DNA from 2 places in the Ensifer sp. 38_S197 genome. Region 2 is predicted to be linked to the other one. Evidence: riboswitches for the same ligand, from Rfam matches in the RefSeq annotation. Region 2 holds a riboswitch; the other holds the start of a gene.
The links. Region 2 has a riboswitch for S-adenosylmethionine ahead of metA (homoserine O-acetyltransferase MetA). Riboswitches for the same ligand answer to the same signal wherever they lie in the genome.
Positions count from the first base shown of each region.

Region 1: another riboswitch for S-adenosylmethionine. It lies ahead of AC1Z3V_RS19735 (O-succinylhomoserine sulfhydrylase); the one in region 2 lies ahead of metA (homoserine O-acetyltransferase MetA).

Region 1 is NZ_JBXOVZ010000002.1:1,365,531-1,370,964, forward strand. Features, by position in the region: gene AC1Z3V_RS19725 (Hsp33 family molecular chaperone) at 1-3, shown strand, start outside; gene apaG (Co2+/Mg2+ efflux protein ApaG) at 106-498, opposite strand; gene AC1Z3V_RS19735 (O-succinylhomoserine sulfhydrylase) at 722-1,906, opposite strand; SAM riboswitch at 1,951-2,029, opposite strand; gene AC1Z3V_RS19740 (2'-deoxycytidine 5'-triphosphate deaminase) at 2,104-3,201, shown strand; tRNA gene AC1Z3V_RS19745 (tRNA-Gly) at 3,284-3,358, shown strand; gene AC1Z3V_RS19750 (transporter substrate-binding domain-containing protein) at 3,502-4,335, shown strand; gene AC1Z3V_RS19755 (tellurite resistance TerB family protein) at 4,374-4,784, opposite strand; gene AC1Z3V_RS19760 (thermonuclease family protein) at 4,927-5,434, opposite strand, start outside.
Region 2 is NZ_JBXOVZ010000002.1:625,940-631,373, forward strand. Features, by position in the region: gene AC1Z3V_RS16270 (RidA family protein) at 1-228, shown strand, start outside; gene AC1Z3V_RS16275 (AAA family ATPase) at 507-1,346, shown strand; gene AC1Z3V_RS16280 (NUDIX hydrolase) at 1,343-1,768, shown strand; SAM riboswitch at 1,997-2,074, shown strand; gene metA (homoserine O-acetyltransferase MetA) at 2,136-3,062, shown strand; gene AC1Z3V_RS16290 (vWA domain-containing protein) at 3,073-4,257, shown strand; gene AC1Z3V_RS16295 (aldose epimerase family protein) at 4,399-5,415, shown strand.

The sequences.
Region 1 (5,434 bases), 740 kb from region 2:
TAAAGCGCGCTTCGCGATCTTTCAGATTCGCTCCTTGCGCTTTAAGCCCTTGATATTTCGCATGTCGTTATCGCAAAGCCACTGCACACTTTTGCGCGACATGCTTTAGTTCAGGGTGCGCACGAGCCCCGGTGAATCGAGCGAGAAGGCGGGGATGGCCACGTTGAAGGTCTCTCCGCCTTCCGATTCCATGCTGTAGTGGCCGAACATCACGCCCGATGGCGTATCCAGCGGGCAGCCCGATGAATATTCGTAGGTATCGCCGGGATTGAGCAGCGGCTGCTCGCCGATCACGCCGGGGCCGCTGACTTCGTCGACCTGCCCGTTCTCGTCCGTGATATGCCAGTAGCGGGTCATCAGCCGCACGGCTGCATCGGAATGGTTGGAAATGACGATGCGATAGCCCCAGACATAGCGGCCGTCATCAGGATCCGACTGCTCTTCGAGATAGTACGGCTCCACCGTAACTTCTATGTCGCGGGTCAAAGCGCGATACATGGGCAACACCTTGCTTCAGGTCTTTCAGGGTATTCTACAGCAAGATGGTTTCGTCAAGAATAACGGCAAGATTGTGCGTACCCATTCTGGGGCAATGGCTTGCGGCCTCATGAGCGGGTGTTTGAGCCCCCTCGTTCCCGCTGCCGCCGCTGCGTAACGCGGAGATCTGCCGCAAGGGATCGACGGCCGCCGCCTGCTGCGGCGGCCGTATGTTTCGGCGGGGTTAGGCCTTGACGGCCTTCAGCGCGCGGGCAAAATCCTCGACAACGTCCTCGCTGTCTTCGATCCCCGCGGAGAAGCGCACCGTGCCGGCGGAAATGCCGAGTTCTTCGCGGGCCTCGTCGGTGAGGTTCTTGTGCGTCGTCGTTGCCGGATGGGTGATCAGGCTCTTGCTGTCGCCGAGGTTGTTGGAGATGCGAACGATCTCAAGCGCATTCTGCAGCGCGAAGGCTGCGTCCTTGCCGCCCTTCAGTTCAAAGGCGACGAGGGTGGAACCGCCGGTCATCTGCTTGGCAATGATATCGGCCTGCGGGTGATCCTTGCGGCCGGGGTAGATGACCTTGGCCACCTGCGGCTGCTCTGCCAGGAAGTCGGCGACGCGGCGTGCGGTTTCCGTCTGCTGGCGTACGCGCAGCGGCAGGGTCTCGATACCCTTCAGCAGCGTCCAGGCATTGAACGGCGACATGGCCGGGCCCGTGTGGCGGAAGTAGTCGTGCAGGTTCTCGTTGATCCATTCCTTGTCGGAAAGCACGACGCCGCCGAGGCAACGACCCTGGCCATCGATGTGCTTCGTGGCGGAGTAGACGACGATATGGGCGCCGAGTTCCAGCGGCTTCTGGAAGAGCGGGGTCGCGAACACGTTGTCGACGACGACCTTCGCGCCGATCTGGTTGGCGAGCCTCGCCACGCCGGCGATATCGATCACCTCGAGCGTCGGGTTGGTCGGGCTTTCGAGGAAGAAGACCTTGGTGTTCTTCTGAATCGCCTTTTCCCAGTTTGCGAGATCGCGGCCGTCGACCAGCGTGCATTCGATGCCGTATTTCGGCGCGAGCGTCTCGACCACCCAGCGGCAGGAGCCGAAGAGCGCGCGCGCGGCAACGATGTGGTCGCCGGCCTTCAACTGGCACAGGATCGCCGCGGAAACGGCAGCCATGCCCGAGGCCGTGGCGCGCGCGTCTTCGGCGCCTTCCAGCATGCACATGCGCTTTTCGAACATGTCGTTGGTCGGGCTGCCGTAGCGGGCATAGATGAAGCCCTCGGTCTCGCCCTTGAAGCGGGCTTCGGCCGCTTCCGACGTTTCGTAGACGAAGCCCTGAGTCAGGAAGATCGCTTCGGAGGTTTCGCCGTGCTGCGAGCGGGTGGTTCCGCCATGGACCAGTTGCGTTGCCGGGCGCCAGTTTTTGCTCATGTGACGATCACTTTCAAAAACAAAAAAACCGGCCGCGTGAAGGGCCGGTTTGACACCCGGCCTTTTTAGCTACTTGTTTAACGTGGCTGCAAGCCGACCGGCCAAATCACCACGGGATAAAGCTCCAATACTGCTTGGGTGCGCTTGCGTCAATTCCCGGAGTTTGGTTTTGTCTCGCAACTGGAAAGAGGACTGCAATGGGCCGCGACACTGGGATTTTGGCCGACCGCGCGATCGCCGCGCTGTTCGAAACGGGACGCCTGAAGAGCGAGAGGCCGCTGGATGCCGATCAGATCCAACCGGCAAGCCTCGACCTGCGCCTAGGCGCCAAGGCCTTCCGCGTCCGCGCGAGCTTCATGCCTGGCCCATCACATCTCGTCGCCGACAAGCTTGACCGGCTGAAGCTGCATGTGGTCGATCTGACCGACGGCGCGGTGCTGGAAACCGGCTGCGTCTACATCGTGCCGCTGATGGAAAGCCTGGCGCTGCCTGCGGGCATGTCGGCCTCGGCCAATCCGAAAAGCTCGACCGGCCGCCTCGACATCTTCACCCGCGTCATCACCGACCGTGCCCAGGAATTCGATAAGATCCCGGCCGGCTACAGCGGTCCGCTCTATCTCGAAATCAGCCCGCGCACCTTCCCGATCGTCGTGCGCCGCGGTTCGCGCCTGTCGCAGATCCGCTTCCGTATGGGGCAGTCGCTGCTCTCGGAGCAGGAGTTGCTGGCGCTGCACGAGAGCGACGTTCTAGTGGCGAGCGAGCGCCCGAATGTCAGCGGCGGCGGCATTGCGCTCTCGATCGATCTCAAGGGCACCGGCCCGGATGGCCTGATCGGCTACCGTGGCAAGCACCACACGGCGGTCATCGACGTCGACAAGAAGGCGCAGCACGCGATCTTCGACTTTTGGGAGCCGCTCTACAGCCGCGGCCGCGACGAGCTGATCCTCGATCCGGACGAGTTCTACATCCTCGTCTCGCGCGAAGCGGTGCATGTGCCGCCGCTTTATGCGGCCGAGATGACGCCGTTCGATCCGCTGGTGGGCGAATTCCGCGTGCACTACGCCGGCTTTTTCGATCCGGGCTTCGGCCATGCGTCTGCCGGCGGCAGCGGCAGCCGCGCCGTTCTGGAAGTCCGCAGCCACGAGGTGCCGTTCATCCTCGAGCATGGGCAGATCGTCGGCCGGCTGATCTATGAACACATGCTGGAACGTCCCGATGGTCTCTACGGCCTCGGCGTCGGCTCCAACTACCAGGCGCAGGGCCTGAAGCTTTCGAAGCATTTCCGCGCCGAGTAGGCGATTTTGCACGGGACCCTCATGCAATACCGCGCAAGGGTCCTTGACAGATCGTCGCGGTTCGGGAAATTTCCCAAGTCTCGCGGGTGTAGTTCAGTGGTAGAACGCCAGCTTCCCAAGCTTGATGTCGTCGGTTCGATCCCGATCACCCGCTCCAATTCTCGCTGATCCTTTGTGTTGCCTCGTACTTCTAGAGGCTATGGCCAGTTGCGATCGCGACGGATAACTTGGTACGCGATGAATCATCAAGCGGTTCTAAGGGCCGCCCCTTGCCACATGAGACGTGCCGGCCCGCTGCCCATGAGATTTCTTTCCCTGATTGCCCTTTGCGCGTCCTTGATCGCAACGCCGCTGGCGGCACAGCCCAAGGACCTGCCCATTCTGTTCGATGCGCGCGAACGCATCGCCAAGCCCGATCTTACGGGCCTTGCCCGCTTGCGCTTTCTGACGACCGTGGACTTTCCGCCGTTCAACTTCATCGACCAGTCAGGCAAGCTCTCCGGTTTTCACGTCGACCTCGTGCGCGAGATCTGCCGCGAACTCGACATCGAAGCCAAATGCCAGATCCAGGCCGTCACTTATGCGGAACTTCTGCCGGCGCTGGAGCAGGGGCAAGGCGAAGCTGTTGCCGCCGGCATCGCCGTCGGCCCGGAACTGCGCCAGCGCTTTGGTTTCTCGCGTGCCTTCATGCGGCTTCCGGCGCGCTTCGCCATCAATTCCAAGGCGGCCGGCGCCGTGGCGGGTCCGCAGGACCTCAGGAGAAAATCCGTCGGTGTCGTGGCGGGGACGACGCATGAGGCCATGTTCAAGGCGTTCTTCCCGAAGATCGAGGCCAAGGTCTTCCCGGATCGCGACGCCATGCTGACCGCTCTGCAGAAAGGTGAGGTGCCGGCGGTCTTTTCCGACGGCTTGCAGCTTTCCTTCTGGGTCTCAGGCGCGACTGCCGGCGGCTGCTGCGCGCTCGTTGATGGCGCCTATTTCTCGCAGCGCTTTCTCGGCGAAGGCCTGACGATCATGAACCGAAAATCCGAACCGGCCCTGACCCAGGCTATCGACCACGCGCTGCTGGCGCTGTCACGCAGCGGCCGGCTCGAGGAAATCTACCTGCGCTACTTCCCGAATGGCATTTACTGAGCGCCAGGTGGGGTTGTGACCGCCAGCAATTGAAGGCACTACCGGCGGAAGCGGACAAGCGCACCGCGCTCGATAGCCGCACAGGTGAGCTTGTCGAGACCCAGGCGATCGCGCAGCAATTGCAGCAGCCGGATCTCTTCGTTGCGAATGCGCTGGTCCGCCGCGGCGATTTCGACGGCAAGCGCATAGGCGGTCTCATGGAATTTTTCCGGCAGCGCCTCACGCACGATCTCCAGGACGATGTCCAGGCCCTCGGGAGCCGCGAGCTGGGCGGAGCATTCGTGGCCGATCTGGACGAGCTGGTTCTCGTCGAATCCGTCGAAAACGGGCAGGAACTGCACAAGCCGGCCGATGCGGGCGAATTCGTCGTCGCTCATCTCGCGGTCGACCGCCGACATCATCACCATGACATAGACGAGGGCTTCGTGGTGACTGAGGCTTGGCAGCATGGGGCTTTCCGACGGTAGGGCAATTCCAGGAAAAGCGTGAAGCGGTTTCCATGCGGAATTGTGGCGTTTCAAAGAGCCAGATCATCTCAATGAAACGGCGAGACGATCCAGATGGCTGAGAGCTGGGAATTGCCGCGGCCGTTTACAAGTCCGGCTGCGGCTCCTCCATACCGGTGCCGAGGGTTGGATCATCTGATGTCATCGGCGTGTGGCTGAGGTCGCGCGGATCCTCGCCATAGAAGCCGAGCTTTGCCTTACGCGCGGCGTCGGCTCGTTTCTCCAGCGACGAGCCGGGTACCGGCGTCGCCCAGCCGTTGTCGACCAGCCAGGTCGCGAGGTCCTGCCCACCGAGCGAGCAGGAAGCGGTGGCCGATGGGCCGGCGCTCCCTTCGGGCATGTCGCAGCTCACGGCACGGGCGCGCAGAAAGTTCCGGAAGGCTGTCCGTGCGACGATGCCGCAGGGCCAGCTCTTCCCCCCGGTTTCGCAGGTTCTTTCCGCCTGCTCGGGCTCGATGCCATCGATCTGCACCGTCAGCTTGTCGAACTGGATCACGCCGGCGGCGATCGCCACGGGGCGATAGAGGATGGTCGAGCCGGCGGCGGCCTTTGCTTGCTTCTCCGGCTCCGATAAGGGTGCGCGCGGCTCCGCC
Region 2 (5,434 bases):
CGCAATTGCCTCAGGACGATCGAGGGCGCGCTGAAGGAAGCGGGCTTTTCGCTTTCCGACGTGGTGCGCAATCACTATTACGTCACCGATGCCAGCTTCGCCGATCGGGTGTTCCCCATCTTCGGCGAAGTCTTCGGCGAGATCCGGCCGGCCGCAACCATGATCGTCTGCGACCTGATCCGCCCGGAAATGCTGATCGAGATCGAAGTCACCGCCCTTCGCGGCTGACGCCGAGCCCCTCTGCTCGCACCATCTCCTCTCAAATCGATTCCGAATTAAGCCAATATGCGATAGTCCATAGGCATCGCTTTGCTAGTGGTCTGATTCCGACATTTGCATGCGATCTCAGCGCCCTCGAGAGCAAATGTCGGAATCTTGAGGACCACGAGTAACACTATGATGATAGTGGAATTTTCGAATTTGACATTTGAGTTGAGCGCGTGCGGAAAACGGGACTCAAATGTCAAATTCATTCCACTAGACCTATGCTGAACCGGAAGACGACCATGCAATTCGAAGGCACCGCCGACTATATCGCCGACAAGGACCTGATGATCGCCGTCAATGCTGCGATCCGGCTGGAGCGGCCGCTGCTCGTCAAGGGCGAACCCGGCACCGGCAAGACCGAGCTTGCCCGCCAGATCGCTGCCGCCCTCGATCTCGAACTCATCGAATGGAGCGTCAAGTCGACCACCAAGGCACAGCAGGGCCTCTACGAATACGACGCAGTCTCGCGCCTGCGGGACAGCCAGCTCGGCGACGAACGCGTCAACGAGGTCAAAAACTACATCCGCAAGGGCAAGCTCTGGCAGGCCTTCGAGGCGGGCCGGCGCGTGGTGCTTCTGATCGACGAGATCGACAAGGCCGATATCGAGTTTCCGAACGACCTGCTGCAGGAACTCGACCGCATGGAATTCCATGTCTACGAGACCGGCGAGATGATCAGCGCGCGCCACCGGCCGATCGTCATCATCACCTCCAACAACGAGAAGGAACTGCCGGACGCATTTCTCCGCCGCTGCTTCTTCCACTATATCCGCTTTCCCGATGCCGAAACGCTCGCCCGCATCGTCGAGGTGCACTATCCCGGCATCCGCAAGACGCTGCTTTCGGCGGCCCTTGCCGCCTTCTACGACATCCGCCAGGTGCCGGGCCTCAAGAAGAAGCCCTCCACTTCCGAAGCGCTCGACTGGATCCGGCTGCTCGTCGCCGACGAAGTCGATCCGGCCGATCTCAGGGCCGATGCCAAGACCATGCTGCCGAAGCTGCACGGCGCACTTCTGAAGAACGAGCAGGACGTCCACCTCTTCGAGCGCCTCGCCTTCATGGCGCGCCGCGACGGATGAGCCCGGACGCGCACAAGGTGCTGATCTACGCCACCTGGCAGGGCCGCCTGCTGGTCTTCGACGAGCCGGACTTTCCGGAGATCGAACTGCAGGTGCCCGGTGGCACGATGGAGCCGGGCGAGAGCCCGGAAGTCGCGGCAACGCGCGAGTTCGTCGAGGAAACAGGGTTGACGCCACCGCAGCCGCTCACGCACCTCGTCACGCAGGACTATTCTTACTGGAAGGACGGTAGAGCCATCTGCCATCGGCGACACTATTTTCACGTCGCCCTTACTGGAGAGCAGTGGCAGACATGGCTGCACCGCGAGATGACGCCGGATAGCGGCGGCCCGCCGATCCGCTTCCGCTTCTTCTGGCTCGGCATCGACGAGGCGGGGCGTCAGTTGGGATATGGAATGCGGGACGCTCTGCACTTGGTGTAAATTCGCTCCTCACCCCAGCCCCCTCGCCGCAAGCGGAGAGAGGGGACGTGCGCAGCAGCCAAGACATCACCAGAATGCTCCGCCGGTTCAACCAGGCGGTGTTGGACCGAGCGCAGGCTGGCAACCTTCCTTCTTCCCACCTGCGGGGAGAAAGTCGCGGCAGCGGAATGAGGGGTCTATCGCACCCCCGAATCGTTTTTCTTGACCCCCGCGTCCCTGTCGCGCTATCAAATTCCCCGTGGTGATTTGGCCGGCCGGCTTGCAGCCACGTTAAACAAGTCGCTAAAGGGCCGAGGAAAGTTGGATTTCCGAGGACCGGTCGCGATCAATCGCCGCCGGTTTTTTTGTATTGATCGAGTGGAAGCCCATGCCCATCAAGATTCCCGATACACTGCCCGCTTTCGAAACCCTCGTGCATGAGGGCGTGCGGGTGATGACCGAGACCGTGGCGATCCGTCAGGATATTCGCCCGCTCCAGATCGGGCTTCTGAACCTCATGCCCAACAAGATCAAGACCGAGATCCAGATGGCGCGCCTGATCGGCGCCTCGCCGCTGCAGGTGGAACTGTCGCTGGTGCGCATCGGTGCCCATCGCGCGAAGAACACCTCGGAAGATCACCTGCTCTCCTTCTACGAGACCTGGGACGAGGTGAAGGGCCGCAAGTTCGATGGCTTCATCATCACCGGCGCGCCGGTCGAGACGCTGGAATACGAGGACGTCACCTATTGGGAAGAGCTGAAGCAGATCTTCGACTGGACGGCGACCAACGTGCATTCGACGCTCAATGTCTGCTGGGGCGCGATGGCGGCGATCTACCATTTCCACGGCGTGCCGAAATACCCGCTCGCCGAGAAGGCCTTCGGCGTCTACCGTCACCAGAATCTCAACCGCTCCTCCGTCTATCTCAACGGCTTCTCCGACGACTTCGCCGTCCCGGTCTCGCGCTGGACCGAGGTCCGGCGCGCCGACATCGACAAGGTGCCGAGCCTCGAAATCCTGATGGAATCGAAGGAGATGGGCGTCTGCCTCGTGCACGAGAAAAAGGGCAACCGGCTCTACATGTTCAACCACGTGGAGTATGATTCCACCTCGTTGTCGGACGAATACTTCCGGGACGTGGATGCCGGCGTGCCGATCAAGTTGCCGCACGACTATTTCCCGCACAACGACTCGACCCTGCCGCCGCAGAACCGCTGGCGCAGCCATGCGCATCTCTTCTTCGGCAACTGGATCAACGAGATGTACCAGACGACGCCCTACGATCTCTCGGAGATCGGCACCGGAGAAAACTGAGGCTTAGCGGATGTTCGTCCCCTTCTTCCTCGAACTCAAGGCAGCGAAGGTCCCGGTGACGCTCCGGGAATTCCTGTCCCTGATCGAGGGGCTGGAGGCGGGTATCGCCGCCTTCGACGTCGAAGCCTTCTACTACCTGGCGCGCACGGCGCTGGTGAAGGACGAGCGCCATATCGACCGTTTCGACCGGGTGTTCCAGCATTGCTTTTCCGGTCTGGAAGCGGTCAATCCGATGGAAGCGGGTGAAGAAGCCGTCATCCCCGAGGACTGGCTGCGCAAGCTCGCGGAAAAGCACCTGACCGAGGAAGAAAAGCGCCTGATCGAAGCGCTCGGCGGTTTCGACAAGCTGATGGAGACCTTGCGCCAGCGGCTGCGCGAACAGCAGGGCCGGCACCAGGGCGGCTCGAAATGGATCGGCACCGCCGGCACCTCCCCCTTCGGCGCCTATGGCTACAATCCCGAAGGTATAAGGATCGGCCAGGACCAGTCGCGCCATCGCCGCGCGGTCAAAGTCTGGGACCGACGCGAGTTTAGAGATTATGACGACACCGTCGAACTCGGCACCCGCAACATCAAGGTGGCGCTGAAAAGGCTGCGGCGCTGGGTGCGCCAGGGCGCTGCCGACGAGTTCGACCTTTCCGGCACGATCCGCGCCACCGCCGAGCACGGCTATCTCGACGTGGTGACGCGGCCCGAGCGCCGCAATGCCGTGAAGCTTTTGATGTTCTTCGATGTCGGCGGATCGATGGACGATCACATCCGCATCGTCGAGGAGCTGTTCTCTGCCGCCCGCGGTGAGTTCCGCCACATGGAGCATTTCTACTTCCACAATTGCATCTACGAGGGCCTGTGGAAGGACAACCGGCGCCGGCGCGCCGACATCACCCGCACGACGGAAGTGCTGCGCACCTTCGGCGGCGACTATCGCGCGATCTTCGTCGGCGACGCCTCGATGAGTCCATACGAGATCAGCCATCCCGGCGGCTCGGTCGAGCATTGGAACGACGAGGCCGGCGCGCTCTGGCTCTCGCGCATGACGGCACATTTCCCGCGCTCGATCTGGCTCAATCCCGTGCCCGAGCAGCACTGGGGCTACACCCAGTCGATCGCCATGGTGAGAAAGCTGTTCGAAGGGCGGATGTTCCCTTTGACGCTCGCCGGCCTGCAGGACGCCACCAAGCAATTATCCCGCTGAAATGACGGCGATATCCTGCAGCGCCGCGTGTCTTTCAGAGCACCCCAGGGTCGCCGTGGCCCTGCACTGAGATTTCCGGTTGCCGCATCCTCGGAAATGACGCAGGTTGCTGCGGTCGCGAAGAGGGAGCCAGCGGTGAATATGCATCAGAACACGGAAATCTTCGGCCACCTGCCATCCGGCGAGCCGGTCCATCGTGTGGTGCTCTCCGGCGGCGGACTTACAGCGCATGTGCTGACCTGGGGCTCTGTGATCCAGGATCTGCGGCTGGAAGGCCATGAGCCGCCGCTGGTGCTCGGTTTCAGCGATCTCGAAGGCTATCTCGCCCATTCGCCCTATCTCGGCGCCACGCCCGGACGCTGCGCCAACCGAATCGGAAACGGACGCTTCACCCTCGACGGCGAGGCCTATCAGCTCGAATTGAACGAGAAGGGCGTCACGCACCTGCATGGCGGCAGCGACAACATCGGTAAGCGCAACTGGACGATCACCCGCCAGACGGCGGACAGCGTCACGCTTGTCATCACCGATCCGGACGGACGCGCCGGCTATCCGGGCAATTGTCAGGTCACCTGCACCTACGCGCTGAAGCCCGGTGGCGTTTTGAGCGTCGTCTACGAGACCGAGACCGACCGGCCGACGCTCGCCAATGTCTGCCAGCACAGCTATTTCAATCTCGACGGCAGCGCCGACGCGCTCGGCCACGACATCATGATCGCTGCCGACCATTATCTGCCGACCAACGAACGGCAGATCCCGACAGGCGAGATCCGTGCGGTCGAGGGCACCGCCTTCGATCTCCGGGAAATGACGCCGCTTCGCCGCCAGACCGAAGGTGAGCGCATCGCCTACGACCACAATTTCTGTCTTTCGAACCAGCCCATGGCGAAACACTCGGTGGCGCTGGCCCGCAGCATCAATTCCGGCGTCACGCTCGAAGTGCTGACGACGGAGCCCGGCGTGCAGCTTTATACCGGCGCGAAGCTCAATATCCCCGTCCCCGGCCTCGAGGGCCGCCGCTACGGCCCCTTCGCCGGTTTCTGCCTGGAAACCCAGATCTGGCCGGACGCCGTCAACCATGCCGGCTTCCCGAGCGCGGTGCTTCGCCCCGGCGAGAACCGCCGGCAGGAGACGGATTATGTCTTCATGAAGAGCTGAGTGCGGCCCGCACGGGCGC